Regions from separate parts of the Streptomyces sp. WAC 06738 genome, predicted to be linked through region 1. Evidence: predicted binding sites of a transcription regulator. Region 1 holds the regulator's gene; each other region holds the start of a gene.
What was found. Region 1 encodes HrcA, which represses chaperone genes, less so after heat shock. Its sites were predicted from a motif close to TTNGCACTCNGNNNNNCNGAGTGCNAA; they were not measured.
Positions count from the first base shown of each region.

Region 2: a site for HrcA is predicted at 2,757-2,783, ahead of groL (chaperonin GroEL). Genes of this name have one in related genera too.
Region 3: a site for HrcA is predicted at 2,289-2,315, ahead of groES (co-chaperone GroES). Genes of this name have one in related genera too.

Region 1 covers NZ_CP029618.1:2,232,177-2,237,824, reverse strand. The annotation lists gene DMB38_RS09420 (DUF3097 domain-containing protein) at 1-803, opposite strand, end outside; gene DMB38_RS09415 (MBL fold metallo-hydrolase) at 814-1,518, opposite strand; gene hrcA (heat-inducible transcriptional repressor HrcA) at 1,660-2,685, shown strand; gene dnaJ (molecular chaperone DnaJ) at 2,686-3,819, shown strand; gene DMB38_RS09400 (nitronate monooxygenase) at 3,974-5,068, shown strand; gene DMB38_RS09395 (16S rRNA (uracil(1498)-N(3))-methyltransferase) at 5,065-5,648, shown strand, end outside.
Region 2 covers NZ_CP029618.1:4,699,365-4,705,012, reverse strand. The annotation lists gene murQ (N-acetylmuramic acid 6-phosphate etherase) at 1-726, shown strand, start outside; gene groL (chaperonin GroEL) at 1,007-2,629, opposite strand; gene DMB38_RS20715 (cold-shock protein) at 3,021-3,224, opposite strand; gene DMB38_RS20710 (MoaD/ThiS family protein) at 3,621-3,899, opposite strand; gene thrC (threonine synthase) at 3,896-5,200, opposite strand; SAM riboswitch class I at 5,218-5,357, opposite strand; gene DMB38_RS20700 (glucosyl-3-phosphoglycerate synthase) at 5,537-5,648, shown strand, end outside.
Region 3 covers NZ_CP029618.1:5,038,085-5,043,732, reverse strand. The annotation lists gene groL (chaperonin GroEL) at 81-1,706, opposite strand; gene groES (co-chaperone GroES) at 1,832-2,140, opposite strand; gene DMB38_RS22410 (polysaccharide deacetylase family protein) at 2,377-3,312, opposite strand; gene DMB38_RS22405 (polysaccharide deacetylase family protein) at 3,309-4,241, opposite strand; gene DMB38_RS22400 (class I SAM-dependent methyltransferase) at 4,354-5,565, shown strand; gene DMB38_RS22395 (hypothetical protein) at 5,528-5,648, opposite strand, start outside.

The sequences.
Region 1 (5,648 bases):
AAGTCGATCAGTTCCTCCACCCGGCCCAGCAGTGCCGGTTCCAGGTCGCGGTACGTCCGTACCGAGTCCAGGATCCGGCGCCACGCCGCGCCCGTGTCCGGGGGCCAGCCCAGTTCCCGGCAGACGCCCGTCTTCCAGTCCTCGCCCCGCGGGATCCTCGGCCACGCCGCGATGCCCACAGACGCGGGCTTGACCGCCTCCCAGACGTCCACGTACGGGTGGCCCACCACCAGCGCGTGGGCGCTCGTCACCGACTCCGCGATGCGCCACTCCTTCGTGCCCGGCACCAGGTGGTCCACCAGCACTCCCAGCCGCGCGTCCGGGCCGGGGGCGAAGGCGGAGACCACCGACGGGAGGTCGTCCACGCCCTCCAGGTACTCGACCACCACGCCCTCGACCCGCAGGTCGTGGCCCCAGACGCGCTCCACCAGCTCCGCGTCGTGGCGGCCCTCGACGTAGATGCGGCCGGCGCGGGCCACGCGCGCCGTGTGGTCGCGGACCGCGATCGAGCCGGAGGCCGAGAGCAGGGGGCCCGCGGGGCGGGTACGGCCGGGGCGTACGAGCGTCACCACCCTGCCGTCGATCATGAAGCCCCGCGGGGTGAGCGGGAACACCCGGTGCTTGCCGAAGCGGTCCTCCAGCGTCACCGTCGGGCCCTCCGCGGTCTTCTCCGTGCGGATGACCGCGCCGCAGAAGCCCGTCGCCACCTCCTCCACCACCAGGTCGGGCTCGGCCGGCACCTCGGGGGCGGGCTGCTGCGGCTTCTTCCAGGGGGGCGTGAGGTCGGTGTCGTAGCGGCGCACGGAAGTGAGATTACGACAAGCGCCGCGCCAGTTCGTCGCGTTGGGCCCGTACGAAGTCCGCCCCGACCGCCGCCCCGTGCCCCGGCACGTACACCGCCCCGGAACCGCCCAGCTCCAGCAGCCGGTCCAGCGCCGCCGGCCAGCGGGCCGGGTCCGCGTCCCGGCCCGCCTGCGGGGGTCCTGACTCCTCGACCAGGTCGCCGCAGAAGACGACGGCCGGGCGGCCCGGGACGCAGACCGCCATGTCGTGCGACGAGTGCGCCGCGCCGAGCTCGGCCAGGAGCACCTCCCGGCCGCCCCCCAGGTCCAGCCGGTACGTGCCGGAGACCGCGTGCCGCGGGGCGACCAGGACGTCGACGGCCTCCGCCGCCGCGTCGCGGTCCAGCCCGTGGCGTACGGCGTCCGCGCGCAGCTCGTCCGCGCCGGGGCCGCGCAGGTGCGCGGCCATGCCCGCCGGGCCGTAGACCTCGGCGCCGGCGAAGGCCGCGGTGCCGAGCACGTGGTCGAAGTGCGGATGGGTGAGCGCGATCCGGGTCACGGGGCGACCGAAGCGCTCCCGTACGGCCCGCCGCAGCTCCGCGCCCTCCCGCAGCGAGGCGCCCGTGTCCACGAGCAGCACGCCTTCCGCTCCGCCCACCGCACCCGCCGTCGCGTCCCAGCGGGGCAGCCGGCGCCGCAGGACGTCCGGGGCGAGCTCTTCCCAACCGCCACCCATGCCCCGACGCTATAACGTGACCGGCCGCCTTGCCCGGGCTGCCCTACCCGGCCGTACACTGGCCCCGAACCCTGGCACTCCCCGCCGTCGAGTGCCAGCGGCGGAACGACCGGACGGACCCCGAGTGCGGAGGTGGGCAGCATGCTCAGCGAGCGTCGGCTCGAAGTGCTGCGCGCCATCGTCCAGGACTACGTGGGCACGGAGGAGCCGGTCGGCTCCAAGGCGCTCACCGAGCGGCATCACCTGGGTGTCTCCCCGGCCACGGTGCGTAACGACATGGCCGCCCTGGAGGACGAGGGGTACATCGCCCAGCCGCACACCAGCGCCGGCCGCATCCCCACCGACAAGGGCTACCGGCTCTTCGTCGACAAGCTCGCCGACGTCAAGCCGCTGAGCGCGGCCGAGCGGCGGGCGATCCAGAACTTCCTCTCCGGCGCCGTCGACCTCGACGACGTCGTGGGGCGCACGGTGCGGCTGCTGGCGCAGTTGACGCGGCAGGTGGCGGTGGTGCAGTACCCGTCGCTGACCCGTTCGACCGTGCGCCACGTCGAGCTGCTCCAACTCGCCCCGGCGCGCGTGATGCTCGTGCTCATCACCGACACCGGCCGGGTCGAGCAGCGCGTGATCGACTGCCCGGCGCCGTTCAGCGAGGACTCCCTCGCCGACCTGCGCGCCCGGCTCAACAGCCGCGTCGTCGGCCGCCGGTTCTCCGATGTGCCGCGGCTGGTGGCAGACCTGGCCGACCCCTTCCCCGCGGACGACCGGGGCACGGTGCAGACCGTGCTGTCGGTGCTGCTGGAGACGCTGGTGGAGGAGACGGAGGAGCGGCTGATGATCGGCGGCACCGCCAACCTCACCCGGTTCGACCACGACTTCCCGCTCACCATCCGGCCGGTGCTGGAGGCGCTGGAGGAGCAGGTGGTGCTCCTGCGGCTGCTCGGTGAGGCGAAGGAACCGGGCGTGATGGTGCGTATCGGCCATGAAAACGACCACGAGGGGCTCACCTCCACCTCGGTCGTCTCCGTCGGATACGGTTCAGGCGGCGACACCGGTGAAGCCGTCGCCAAGCTCGGCGTGGTCGGACCTACCCGCATGGACTACCCCGGAACGATGGGAGCGGTACGCGCAGTGGCACGGTACGTCGGACAGATCCTGGCGGAGTCATAAGTGGCCACGGACTACTACGCGGTCCTCGGCGTCGGACGTGACGCGTCGCAGGAAGAGATCAAGAAGGCGTTCCGCAGACTCGCCCGCGAGCTGCATCCGGACGTGAACCCGGATCCGAAGACCCAGGAGCGGTTCAAGGAGATCAACGCCGCCTACGAGGTGCTGTCGGACCCGCAGAAGAAGCAGATCTACGATCTCGGCGGCGACCCCCTGTCGCAGAACGGCGCCGCGGCCGGCGGCTTCGGCGCCGGCGGCTTCGGCAACCTCTCCGACATCATGGACGCCTTCTTCGGCCAGGCGGGGCAGCGCGGGCCGCGCTCGCGCACCCGCCGCGGCCAGGACGCCATGATCCGGCTCGAAATCGAGCTGGAGGAGGCGGCGTTCGGCGCCACCAAGGAGATCCAGGTCGACACCGCGGTGGTCTGCGGCACCTGCAACGGCGAGGGCGCGGCGCCCGGCACGTCGGCGCAGACGTGCGACATGTGCCGCGGCCGCGGCGAGGTCTCGCAGGTCACCCGGTCCTTCCTCGGCCAGGTCATGACCTCCAGGCCCTGCCCCCAGTGCCAGGGCTTCGGCACGGTCGTGCCCACGCCGTGCCCCGAGTGCGCGGGCGACGGCCGGGTGCGCTCGCGGCGCACGCTCACGGTCAAGATCCCCGCGGGCGTCGACACCGGCACCCGCATCCAGCACGCGGGCGAGGGCGAGGTCGGCCCGGGCGGCGGCCCCGCGGGCGACCTGTACGTGGAGATCCGCGAGCTGCCGCACCCGATCTTCCAGCGCCGCGGCGACGACCTGCACTGCACGGTGACGATCCCGATGACGGCGGCCTCTCTGGGCACGAAGGTCAATCTGGAGACGCTCGACGGTCTTGAGGAGGTCGACATCCGTCCCGGTACGCAATCGGGGCAGTCGATTCCGCTGCACCAGCGCGGTGTGACGCATCTGCGCGGCGGCGGCCGGGGCGACCTGGTCGTGCACGTGGAGGTCGAGACGCCGCAGAAGCTGGACCCGGAGCAGGAGCGGCTCCTTCGCCAACTCGCCCAGTTGCGCGGCGAGGAGCGGCCGCAGGGCCAGTTCAAACCGGGCCAGCAGGGGCTGTTCTCGCGGCTGAAGGACGCCTGGAGCGGTCGCTAGGCCCCGCCAGGGGACCTCGCCGGGCCGCCTCCGTGCGGCCCGTGCGACGGGTGTTGCGGGTGGGACGTCAGCCGTCCCCAGGTGCGCGAAGACGCGCGGATTCCACGATCCGGCGCGGGCCGCCGGCGTCCGACCTGCATGACAGGATTGAGCCATGCCCACCGAGCTGAACGATCTCTTCACCTTCCCGATCGTGCAGGCGCCCATGGCCGGTGGCGCATCCTGCCCGCAGCTCGCCGCCGGGGTGCTGGAGGGCGGCGGCCTGGCGTTCCTAGCCGCCGGCTACAAGACGCCCGAGGCCATGTACGAGGAGATCCGGCAGCTCCGGGCCGTCACCGACCGGCCCTTCGGCGTCAACCTGTTCATGCCCCAGCCCCCCTCGCCGCCCGACCCGGCCCAGATCGAGGCGTACGCGGAGCAGTTGGCCGGCGAGGTCGAGTGGTACGACACGGCGCTGGGGGACGCCGAGGCCGGCACGGACGACGCCTTCGACGCCAAGGTGGCGATACTCCTGGACGAGCCGGTGGCGCTGGTGTCGTTCACCTTCGGCTGCCCCGAGGCGGCCGTGCTCGACGCCTTCGCCCGCGCCGGGACGTACACCGTCGTCACCGTCACCAACGTCGTCGAGGCGCGCCGCGCGCAGGCCGCCGGGGCCGGCGCCGTGTGCGTGCAGGGCGTCGAGGCCGGCGGCCACCAGGGCGGCTTCCGCAACGACCCGCGGGACGACGACGTGGGCCGCGGGCTGCTCACGCTCCTCGCCGAGGTGCTGGAGGCCGTCGACGTGCCCGTGATCGCCGCCGGCGGGCTGATGCGCGGCGGGCAGATCGCCGCGGTGCTCTCCGCGGGCGCCGCCGCCGCGCAGCTCGGCACCGCGTTCCTGGTCTGCCCCGAGTCCGGCGCCAACGCGCTGCACAAGCGGGCCGTCACCGGCGGCGTGTTCACGCGTACGGAGCTGACCCGCGCCTTCTCCGGCCGCCCCGCGCGCGGGCTGGTCAACCGGTTCGTACGCGAGCACGGCCCGTACGCCCCAGCCGCCTACCCCCAGGTCCACCACCTGACCTCCCCGCTGCGCGCCGCCGCCGCCCGCGTCGGCGACCCGCAGGGCATGGCGCTCTGGGCGGGCCAGGGCTACCGGCTGGCGCGGGAACTGCCCGCCGCGGAGCTGGTCGAGGTGCTGGCCCGGGAGCTGGCCGACGCGCTCAGCGGCACGACGAAGCCGGCCGGCGACGCCTCGGGCGGCCTGCTGTGACCGCCCCGGTGTTCGTCGCCGAGCCCGCCGTGCTGGACGCCGCCCGCCCCGGCGCGGTGCTGGCGCTGACCGGCCCCGAGGGGCGGCACGCGGTGTCCGTACGGCGGCTGCGGGCCGGCGAGGACGTCGTGCTCACCGACGGCGCGGGGCGCGGCGCGTACGGCACCGTGGCCGGCGCGGAGGGCCGCGACCGGCTGCTGGTGACCTGCGCCGAGGTGCGCGAGGAGCCGGCGCCGCGCCCGCGGCTGACCGTCGTGCAGGCGCTGCCGAAGGGCGACCGCGGCGAGCTGGCCGTCGAGACCATGACCGAGACCGGCGTGGACGCGGTGGTGCCGTGGGCGGCGGCCCGCTGCGTGACCCAGTGGCGCGCGGAGCGCGGGCAGAAGTCCCTGGCCAAGTGGCGCGCCACCGCCCGCGAGGCGGGCAAGCAGGCCCGCCGGCTGCGCTTCCCCGAGGTCGCCGGGCTGCACTCGACGAAGGAGCTGCTGCCGCTGCTCGCGGACGCGGCGTTCACGGCCGTGCTGCACGAGGAGGGCGCCGCGCCGCTGGCCGCCGCCGCGCTGCCGGCGGAGGGCGAGAT
Region 2 (5,648 bases), 2.5 Mb from region 1:
GGCGGCAGACTGTTCTATCTGGGCGCCGGCACCGCGGGCCGGCTCGGGGTGCTGGACGCCAGCGAGTGCCCGCCGACGTTCAACACCGATCCGTCGCAGGTCGTCGGCATGATCGCCGGCGGTGACGTGGCGCTGCGGACCTCCACGGAGGGCGCGGAGGACAGCGAGGAGCTGGCCGCCGCCGACCTGGCGGCGGCGGAGCTGGGGCCCGACGACGCGGTCGTCGGCATCTCCGCCTCCGGCCGCACGCCGTACGCCGTCGGCGGCGTGACGTACGCCCGCGGCCTGGGGGCGCTGACCGTCGGGCTGTCCTGCAACGCCGGTTCGCCGCTGGGCGCGGCCGCGCAGCACGCCATCGAGGTCGTCGTGGGCCCCGAGCTGATCGCGGGGTCGACGCGGCTGAAGGCGGGCACGGCGCAGAAGCTCGTGCTCAACATGCTGTCGACGATCACGATGATCCGGCTCGGCAAGACGTACGGGAACCTGATGGTGGACGTGCGCGCCTCCAACGAGAAGCTGCGGGCCCGTTCGCGGCGCATCGTCGCGCTGGCGACGGGCGCGGGCGACGAGGAGGTGGAGGCCGCCCTCGCCGAGACCCACGGCGAGGTGAAGAACGCGATCCTCACCATCCTCGGCGGCGTGGACGGCAGCACGGCGGAGCGCCTGCTGGACGCCTCACACGGTCACCTGCGAGTCGCCCTGAAGTCCGCGACCGACGTGAGCTGAGCCCGGCGGTGTCGGCAGGGGGTCGTTGACCGGAGGGTGTCCCCGGTCGGCGCCGGCTGGGGCCACCCGGCCGCCCCTCCCCCGCCGCGCCCGCGGGCTGCCGCCGCCGCATGCCTACACGCCGCGGCATGCCCACGCGCCGCCGCGCGTGGGCGCGCGCCGCCGCCGCATGCCCACACGCCCGAGGGCGGCACCCCCTGCGGGGTACCGCCCTCGGTTCGTCAGCCCGTCCGCCGTCCGGCCGCGGCCGCGGCGGACGTACGGACTTCGCGATCCCGGATCAGAAGTCCATGTCGCCGCCGGGCATACCGCCCCCGGCCGCGGCCTTCTCCTTCTCCGGCTTGTCGGCGACGACGGCCTCGGTGGTGAGGAAGAGGCCCGCGATCGACGCCGCGTTCTGCAGCGCGGAGCGGGTCACCTTGGCCGGGTCGAGGATGCCCTCGGCGATCATGTCGACGTACTCGCCGCTGGCGGCGTTGAGCCCGTGACCGGCGGTCAGGTTGCGCACCTTCTCCACCACGACGCCGCCCTCAAGGCCGGCGTTGACCGCGATCTGCTTCAGCGGGGCCTCCAGGGCCAGCTTCACGGCGGACGCGCCGGTGGCCTCGTCGCCCTGGAGCTCCAGCTTCTCGAAGACGTGGCCGGCCTGCAGCAGGGCCACGCCGCCACCGGCGACGATGCCCTCCTCGACGGCCGCCTTCGCGTTGCGCACGGCGTCCTCGATGCGGTGCTTGCGCTCCTTCAGCTCGACCTCGGTCGCGGCGCCGGCCTTGATGACGGCCACGCCGCCGGCCAGCTTCGCGAGCCGCTCCTGCAGCTTCTCGCGGTCGTAGTCGGAGTCGCTGGCGTCGATCTCGGCCCGGATCTGGTTGACCCGGCCCTGGACCTGCTCGCTGTCGCCCGAGCCGTCGACGATGGTGGTCTCGTCCTTGGTGATGACGACCTTGCGGGCGCGGCCCAGCAGGTCGAGCGTGGCGCTCTCCAGCTTGAGGCCGACCTCCTCGGAGATGACCTGGCCACCGGTGAGGATGGCGATGTCGCCGAGCATGGCCTTGCGGCGGTCGCCGAAGCCCGGGGCCTTGACGGCGACGGACTTGAAGGTGCCGCGGATCTTGTTCACCACGAGGGTGGACAGGGCCTCGCCCTCGACGTCCTCGGCGATGATCAGCAGCGGCTTGCCCGACTGCATGACCTTCTCCAGGAGCGGCAGCAGGTCCTTGACCGCGCTGATCTTGGAGTTGGCGATGAGGATGTACGGGTCCTCGAGCTCCGCCTCCATGCGCTCCATGTCGGTGGCGAAGTAGGCGGAGATGTAGCCCTTGTCGAAGCGCATGCCCTCGGTGAGCTCCAGCTCGAGCCCGAAGGTCTGCGACTCCTCGACGGTGATGACGCCTTCCTTGCCGACCTTGTCCATGGCCTCGGCGATCAGCTCGCCGATCTGGATGTCGCCGGCGGAGATGGAGGCGGTGGAGGCGATCTGCTCCTTGGTCTCCACGTCCTTGGCCTGCTCCAGCAGGGCGGCGGAGACGGCCTCGGTGGCCTTCTCGATGCCGCGCTTCAGCGCCATCGGGTTGGCGCCGGCGGCCACGTTGCGCAGGCCCTCCTTCACCAGGGCCTGGGCCAGGACGGTCGCGGTCGTCGTGCCGTCACCGGCGACGTCGTCCGTCTTCTTCGCGACCTCCTTGACCAGCTCGGCGCCGATCTTCTCGTACGGGTCCTCGAGCTCGATCTCCTTGGCGATGGAGACACCGTCGTTCGTGATCGTGGGGGCGCCCCACTTCTTCTCAAGGACGACGTTCCGGCCCTTGGGGCCGAGGGTCACGCGGACGGCGTCGGCGAGCTGGTTCATGCCGCGCTCGAGGCCGCGCCGCGCCTCCTCGTCGAACGCGATGGTCTTGGCCATTGTGTTGAGTCCTCCCGGACAGGGGGGTCGTCTGTGTCCGGACCGCGCTGGCGCCCGCGACGGACGGTCCGCGACCCGCGTGGTTCCCTCCCACCCGGCGTACGGACCTCACCGAACCGGTCCCGTGCTGTCACTCTCACGGGGAGAGTGCTAACGCCAATGATTAGCACTCGCCCCCTGCGAGTGCAAGCGGGTAGGGGCTTCTCATGCGCAGAGCGGAACCGGACCGCGGCGCCGCACAACAGGCGGCGGAGGACGCGGACACGGGCGGACATGGGCGGACACGGGGAGCGGGCGCGGGGAGCGGGCACGGGAGGAGCGCGGACAGCAGAGGGCCCGCACCCCGGAGGGTGCGGGCCGTCGCGAGTCGTCCGTGGTCGATGCCCGGCGCTCAGCCGCTGACGCGGACCATGTCTGCCTGCGGCCCCTTCTGGCCCTGCGAGATCTCGAACTCGACCCGCTGGCCTTCCTCGAGGGTGCGGTATCCGTCCATCTGAATCGCGCTGTAGTGGACGAAGACATCCGCACCACCGTCGACCGCGATGAAGCCGTACCCCTTCTCCGCGTTGAACCACTTGACGGTGCCCTGAGCCATTCCAAACTCCCCTATTGCTGGCCCTTACACAGGACCGCACTCCGCGGACCCGGGTCAGACCTCACCCCCGGATACACGCCGGGGCGTGCGCCGGAACGCGTCGACCGCGGCTGAATGTATCCGCACAGATGCCCAGTGCAACAGGTCAATCGGACGAGAATTCTGCGGACACTCGATCGGCATTTTTCCGATCAATTTCCGCCATTCCATGACAACTCGGGCAGGGCATAACTCACCATCACGACAATTAACTCTCCGCATTTGCGCGGAACTTGTCGCGTTCTCATATGCGTGGAGCATGGGCCACGAGGGGGGAACGCCCCAACCCTATCGCGTGTCATGACATGCGAACGGCCCCACTCCGGATCAGTGGGGCCGCACGCGCGCACGCGGGGTTCAGCAGCCTCCGGCGACCGCCGGAATGATCGAGATCCCGGCCCCCTCGGGAGTGGGAGTCTGCAGGCCATCGGCGAAGCGGACGTCATCGTCGTTCACATAGACGTTCACGAAGCGGCGCAGCTTGCCTTGATCGTCCAGCACCCGTCCTGCGATGCCGCGGTGGTTCTTCTCCAGGTCTTCGATCACCTCGGCCAGCGTCGCGCCCTCGGCGCTCACCTCTGCCCGCCCGTCGGTATACGTACGGAGGATGGTCGGAATTCGGACGTTCACGCTCATGATGCGAGGCCGGCCTCTCGGAAGGAGTCGAGTGTGGGACGAATGATCGCGCTCGGCCCCGTGGTGGGAGCGACCGCGTCGAGGGTCTTCAGGCCGTCGCCCGTGTTGATCGCGACGGTGGTCCCGGCCGGGTCGATCCGGCCGTCCGCGACGAGCTTCGCCAGCACGCCGAAGGTCACGCCGCCCGCCGTCTCCGCGAACACGCCCTCGGTGCGGGCCAGCAGCTTCACCGCGTCCACGACCTCGGCGTCCGTCACGTCCTCCACCGCGCCGCCGGTGCGGCGGGCGATGTCCAGCACGTACGGGCCGTCGGCCGGGTTGCCGATGGCGAGGGACTTGGCGATCGTGTCGGGCCGCACGGGACGTACCACGTCGTGACCGTCCTTGAAGGCCCGCGAGACCGGGGAGCAGCCGGCCGCCTGGGCGCCGAAGATCTTGTACGGGCGCTCCTCGACCAGCCCCGTCGCGATCAGTTCCTTCAGCCCCTTGTCGATCTTCGTGAGCTGGGAGCCGGAGGCGACGGGTATGACGATGTTGTCGGGGAGCCGCCAGCCGAGCTGCTCGCAGATCTCGTACGCGAGGGTCTTGGAGCCCTCCGCGTAGTACGGGCGGAGATTGACGTTCGTGAACCCCCAGCCCTCGCCGATCGGGTCGCCGATCAGCTCCGAGCAGAAGCGGTTCACGTCGTCGTACGTGCCCTCGATGCCGACGACGTCACCGCCGTAGACCGCGGCCATGACGACCTTCGCGTGTTCCAGGTCGTACGGGATGAAGACGCACGAACGCAGTCCCGCCCGCGCCGCGGCCGCGCCGACCGCGCCCGCCAGATTGCCCGTGGAGGAACACGACAGCGTGGTGAAGCCGAAGGCGCGCGCCGCCTCGACGGCGATCGCGACGACGCGGTCCTTGAAGGAGTGCGTCGGGTTGCCCGAGTCGTCCTTGACGTGCAGCGCGCCCGTCACGCCCAGCTCGGCGGCGAGCCGGTCGGCGCGGTGCAGCCGGGTGAACCCGGGGTTCAGGTTGGGCTTGTCCGCCACGTCCGCGGGGACCGGCAGCAGCGGCGCGTACCGCCAGATGCTCCGCGGACCCGCCTCGATACGGGCCCGCAGCCGGGCGGCGGACCCGGCGTCACCGCCGGGGAGTTCGTATGCCGCCTCCAGCGGCCCGAAACACGACTGGCACGCGAACACCGGACCCAGCGGCACCCGCTCCCCGCACTCCCGGCACGACAGCGCGACGGCAGGGCCCAGATCGGGGGCGCCGTCGACGGCGGTGGGGGTGGGAGCTGTGTCTACAGCCATACTGGCGAGGCCCTCTCTCCTCATCTTCCCCGCGACGCATCTCGCCGCAGGACGGAATTGGCACCATCACCGTCCGGGGCCTCGCAGCGTCGCGAGTACCGGACGGAGGGTTGCCGGGGCTTCAACGGGCCGTTCCCTCTGCCCCTCTGGATGAGCTCTGTATGGCGCGGGTCCGGCGGGGCCGTCCGGCGCTTTTGTCCGCGCGCGGACCCCGACATGGGGACGTCACGCACGTTGTTCAAGACTGTAACCGACGACCAGGACAGTTGTGAGGGCCGTCCGATACGCGAGACGGCTCACACACCGGACAGGACACCGGCAAGGGGAGGCCCGCAGGTGCTCGATGACGTGGAGCAGTGGCTGAGGACGCGGTCCTGGTCCGCGGCGGACCGGCCGGACGCGCGGCTGCTGGCGGCCAAACGGGCGCTCGGGGCGCGCGGGACGGTGA
Region 3 (5,648 bases), 2.8 Mb from region 1:
GGGGGCGCACGCCGCAGGGCCTCGCCCCCTTCGCGGAGGCGAGGCCCTGCGGTGTGTGTTGCCGTGCTACCGACCGGAGGTCAGTGGGAGTGGCCGTGGCCGTGGCCGTGGCCCGCGTCCTCCTCGGGCTCCGGCTTCTCCACGACCGCGCTCTCCGTGGTGAGCAGGAGGGAGGCGATCGACGCCGCGTTCTCCAGCGCCGAACGGGTCACCTTCACCGGGTCGATGACGCCGGCCTTCACCAGGTCGCCGTACTCGCCGGTGGCGGCGTTGAAGCCCTGGCCCTCGGTGAGCTCCGCGACCTTGGAGGTGATGACGTAGCCCTCCAGGCCCGCGTTCTCCGCGATCCAGCGCAGCGGCTCGACCGACGCGCGGCGGACGACCGCCACGCCGGTGGCCTCGTCGCCGGTGAGGCCGAGGCCGTCCTCCAGCACCTTCGCCGCGTGCACGAGCGCCGAGCCGCCGCCGGAGACGATGCCCTCCTCGACCGCCGCGCGGGTGGCGGAGATGGCGTCCTCCAGGCGGTGCTTCTTCTCCTTCAGCTCGACCTCGGTGGCCGCGCCGACGCGGATGACGCACACGCCGCCGGCCAGCTTCGCCAGCCGCTCCTGCAGCTTCTCGCGGTCCCAGTCGGAGTCCGTGGCGTCGATCTCGGCCTTGATCTGCGCGACCCGGCCGGCGACCTCGTCGGCCTTGCCGGCACCGTCGACGATCGTGGTGTCGTCCTTGGTGATGACCACGCGGCGGGCGGTGCCCAGCACCTCGAGACCGACCTGGTCGAGCTTGAGGCCGACCTCCTCGGAGACCACGGTGCCGCCGGTGAGGGTGGCCATGTCGCCGAGCATCGCCTTGCGGCGGTCGCCGAAGCCGGGGGCCTTGACCGCGACGGAGTTGAACGTGCCGCGGATCTTGTTGACGACGAGGGTGGACAGCGCCTCGCCCTCCACGTCCTCGGCGACGATCAGCAGCGGCTTCGCCGAGCCGGCCTGCATGACCTTCTCCAGCAGCGGCAGCAGGTCCTGGATGGAGGAGATCTTGCCCTGGTTGATCAGGATGTACGGGTCCTCCAGCACCGCCTCCATGCGGTCCTGGTCGGTGACCATGTAGTGCGACAGGTAGCCCTTGTCGAAGGCCATGCCCTCGGTGAAGTCCAGCTCCAGACCGAAGGTGTTGGACTCCTCGACGGTGATGACCCCGTCCTTGCCCACCTTGTCCATGGCCTCGCCGATGAGCTGGCCCACCTGCTCGTCCTGCGCGGAGAGCGCGGCGACCGCGGCGATGTCGGACTTGGAGTCGATCGGGCTGGCGGCCTTCAGCAGCTCGTCGGAGATCGCCGCGACGGCCGCGTCGATGCCGCGCTTGAGCGCGGAGGGGGAGGCGCCCGCGGCCACGTTGCGCAGGCCCTCGCGGACCAGGGCCTGGGCCAGCACGGTGGCGGTGGTGGTGCCGTCGCCCGCGATGTCGTTGGTCTTGGTCGCCACCTCCTTCACGAGCTGCACGCCCAGGTTCTCGTACGGGTCCTCGACCTCGATCTCCCGGGCGATGGTCACGCCGTCGTTGGTGATGGTCGGGGCGCCGAACTTCTTGTCGATGACGACGTTGCGGCCGCGGGGGCCGATCGTCACCTTCACGGTGTCGGCAAGCTTGTCCACGCCGCGCTCAAGAGCGCGGCGGGCGTCCTCGTCGAACTTCAGAGTCTTCGCCATGGAACGTGGGTCCTCTCAAGGGGCGCCGTAGGGAGCGCCGACGCCCCGGTCCGTTTCGATATGTCCTGCTCGGCGAACGGATCCGGGGCGCGGCCTGGTGTGGGAAGAAACGGGAAGCGCCCCGATTACTTCTCGATGATCGCGAGCACGTCGCGGGCCGAGAGGACGAGGTAGTCCTCGTTGTTGTACTTCACCTCGGTGCCGCCGTACTTGCTGTAGAGAACGACGTCGCCGACGGAGACGTCGAGCGGAAGCCGGTTGCCGTCCTCGAAGCGGCCGGGGCCAACGGCAAGGACGACGCCCTCCTGGGGCTTCTCCTTGGCGGTGTCCGGAATGACCAGGCCCGAGGCCGTGGTCTCCTCGGCGTCGAGCGGCTGGACCACGATGCGGTCCTCAAGCGGCTTGATGGCAACCTTGGTGCTGGCGGTCGTCACGATCCGACCTCCCCCTTCGGAGATCTCGCGGGGTTGAATGTCTGGGGTGGCGATCCTGGAGGATCCGTCGTCGCGGGTGCCGGATCCGCCTCGTCGCTGTGTTGGCACTCTCCCCGGGGGAGTGCCAGAGCCGAGGTTATGCCGCCCTTTAGCACTCGGTCAAGCCGAGTGCCAGATTGCCACCCGCATCGCCCGCCGCCGGCCGTACAGTCGTACCGGCCGCGCCCCCGTCCGGGTCACATGTAGTCCTCCAGGCGGGCCACCGTGAAGCCCTGCCGCTGGACTTCGCGGACGAACTCCGCCGTCACGTCCGTCATCGTCCGTCCGCCCTGCTGCTCGGGCCCCCGGAAGTGCGCCAGCACGATGTCGCCGGGGCGCAGCCGGTCGCCGCTGCGGTACTCCAGACCGCTCGCCTTCATGTCGGCCCGCCACAGCGGCATCGCGCGGACGCCGCAGGAGGCCGCGGCCCGCAGCGTCGCCGCGTCGTACGTGCCGTAGGGCGGCCGGAAGAGCGTCGGGCGGACGCCGAAGGCGCCGGCGACGCGCTCCTGCTGCCGGCAGATCTGGCGGCGCTGCGCGGCGTACGGGAGGGAGGTGAGGTCGGGGTGGGTGAGGGTGTGGCCGTGGACGGAGTTGCCGAGGCGCCGCAGTTCCTCGAAGTAGCCGTAGTCCCCGCCGGCCGCCGAGTCGGAGAGGAACATGCTGAACGGCAGCCGCAGATCGGCCGCCATCCGGATGAACGCGGGGTCCTTCTCCCAGCCGTCGTCGATCGTGAGGAAGACGACCTTGTCCCGGGTCGGCACCCGGCCCGTGACCGCCGGCAGCCCGGAGTCCCCCGGCCGCACCGGGCGGCTCGCGGGGGGCGTGGGCGGGGCGGCGAGGGGACGGTCGAGGCCCCAGCGGCGGTACGCCCCGGGGCCGGTGGCGCGGGCGGCGTCCTTGCGGGCCGTGCCGTCGCCGCCGGGCAGCGCCCGCGGCGTACGCCCCGCGTGCCGGGCGCCCGGCTTGCCGTCCGCCCGGCCGTCCCCGGGCGCCGCGGACTCCTCCGCGCCCTGCGGGAACCATTCCTCGGTCGGCCTGGCCGCGTCCGCGCAGGCGGTGAGCGCGAGCAGGCAGACGGCGGCTATCGCGGCGGCTGACGACCGCCGCCCGGAGCGGCGGGTGCGCCTCATACGTAGTCCTCCAAGCGAGCAACGGCGAAGCCCTCGTCGTTCGCCTTACGGAGCACCGTACGGAGCATATCGGTCATCGTGCCGCCGAATTCGGAAGGTCCTTCGAAGTGGGTGAGCACGATATCGCCGGGGTGGAACGCGGTGTCCCCGCGGGAGTACGTCCAGCGTCCGGGGAACGCCTCCTGCTGCCAGAGCGGTACGAGATCGATGCCGCACTCCTTCGCGGCGCGCAGGGTGTCGGCGTTGTAATTGCCGTACGGCGGGCGGAAGATCCGCGGCCTGACGCCCATCTCGCGCTCCAGGACGCGCTGCTGGCCGCAGATCTCCTCGCGCTGGGCCGCGTAGGGCAGTTCGCGGAGGTTGGGGTGGTGGAGGGTGTGATTGCTGACGGTGGTGCCGAGGTCGCGGAGGTCGCGGAAGTAGCCGTAGTCGTCGCGCGCGACCTCGTCGGCGAGGAAGGCGCTGACGGGCACGCCGAGTTCGCGCAGCATGCGCAGCAACTCGGGGTCCTTGCGGTAGCCGTCGTCGATGGTCAGGAAGATCACGCGGTCGTCGGTCGGCACCCGGGTGATGACGGGCGGCAGGCCGGTACCGCCGCCGTTCGCCTCGAAGCCGGGTTCGGTGGCGAGCGCGGGTTTGCTGCGCGGCGGGGCCGGCGGCAGCAGCGGGGCGGCCTTCAGGCCCCAGGTGCGGGCGGCGGCGAGCCGCCGCGCGTGGACGCGCTGCTGGTGCTCCGCGGTGCGGGCGAGCGCGCGGGCGGGGGCGACGGCCGGGCCCCCGGCGATGGCGGGCTTGGCGTCCCCGTGGGGGTGGGTGAGGGGGCGGGGGTGGTCGCGCCCGGCGGTGCCGGAGGAGCAGGCGGAGGCGAGGAGCGCGGCGGTGGCGGCCAGGGCGACGAGGCCGGTGCATGGTCGGGCACGTGGGAGCATTTTATCCTTTTGTCGTATTAGTTCCGGAGCCCGCATCCTTCCAGTACGGAACGGGGTGTCACGGCGCCACGCCGTACGGGCGCCCGTACGGCGGACAGCGGACAATGGGCCCATGCACGGCCCCGACGCCCCCGACGACCCCCTCGCCGCCCTCCTCACCCCCGAGGGGCAGGCGCTCCTCGCCGAACTGCGGGAGCACGACCCCGCCGACGAACTGGCCCTCGCCACCCGGCTGCGCCGCACCCACCCCGCGGAGCTGGTCTCCGCCGCGCTCGGGCAGGCCCGGCTGCGGCAGCGCGCGGCGGCGAAGTTCGGGGCGGACGCGGCGCGGATGTACTTCACCCCCGACGGCGTCGAGCAGGCCACCCGTACGGCGGTGGCGGCGCACCGCGCGGCCCGGTTCGCGGCGCTCGGCGTCGACCGGGTCGCCGACCTGTGCTGCGGCATCGGCGGCGACGCGGTGGCGCTGGCGCGGGCCGGGATCGCGGTGCTCGCCGTCGACCGGGACCCGGCGGCGGCCGCCGCCGCGCGCGCCAACGCGACGGCGCTGGGGGTCGCGGGGCGGGTCGAGGTGCGCTGCGCGGAGGTGGGGGACGTGGACATCTCCGGGTACGACGCGGTCTTCGTCGACCCGGCGCGGCGGGTCAGAGGGCGCGGCCGGGTCTTCGACCCCGAGGCGTACTCCCCGCCGCTCTCCTGGGCCGTCGAGGTCGCCGGCCGGGTCTCGCACGGAGCGCTGAAGGTCGCCCCCGGCATCCCGCACGAGGCGGTGCCGGAGGCCGCGGAGGCGGAGTGGGTCTCCGACGCCGGCGACGTGAAGGAGGCCGTGCTCTGGTTCGGCGCCGCATCCGGCGCCGTCTCCCCCGGCCGCCGCCGCGCGACCCTGCTGCCCGGCGGCGCCACCCTCGTGGGCCGCGGCCTGCCCGACCCGCCGCCGGGCCCCGTGGGGCGCTATCTGTACGAGCCGGACGGCGCCGTCATCCGCGCGCACCTCGTCGCCGAGGTGGCGGCGCAGGCCGGCGGGCGGCTGCTGGATCCCACCATCGCGTACGTCACGTCCGACGACCTGGTGCGGACCCCGTACGCCACCGCGTACGAGATCACCGACACGCTCCCCTTCAACGTCAAGAAGCTCCGCGCCCTGCTCCGCGAACGCGGCGTCGGCAGCGTCACCGTCAAGAAGCGCGGCTCCGCCGTCGAACCCGAGGAGCTGCGGCGCAAGCTGAAGCTCACCGGCCCGGCCGCGGTGTCCTGCACCGTCTTCCTCACCCGCGTCGCCGGCGCCCCTACGGTGCTTCTGGGCCGTCCGGCCCCAGCGACGTGAACCGCCACCGGTGCACCGGCCGGGCCAGCAGTCCCGCGTCCGGGTCCCCGAGTTCCGGCATGGGAGCCTCGCGGTTGCCGCAG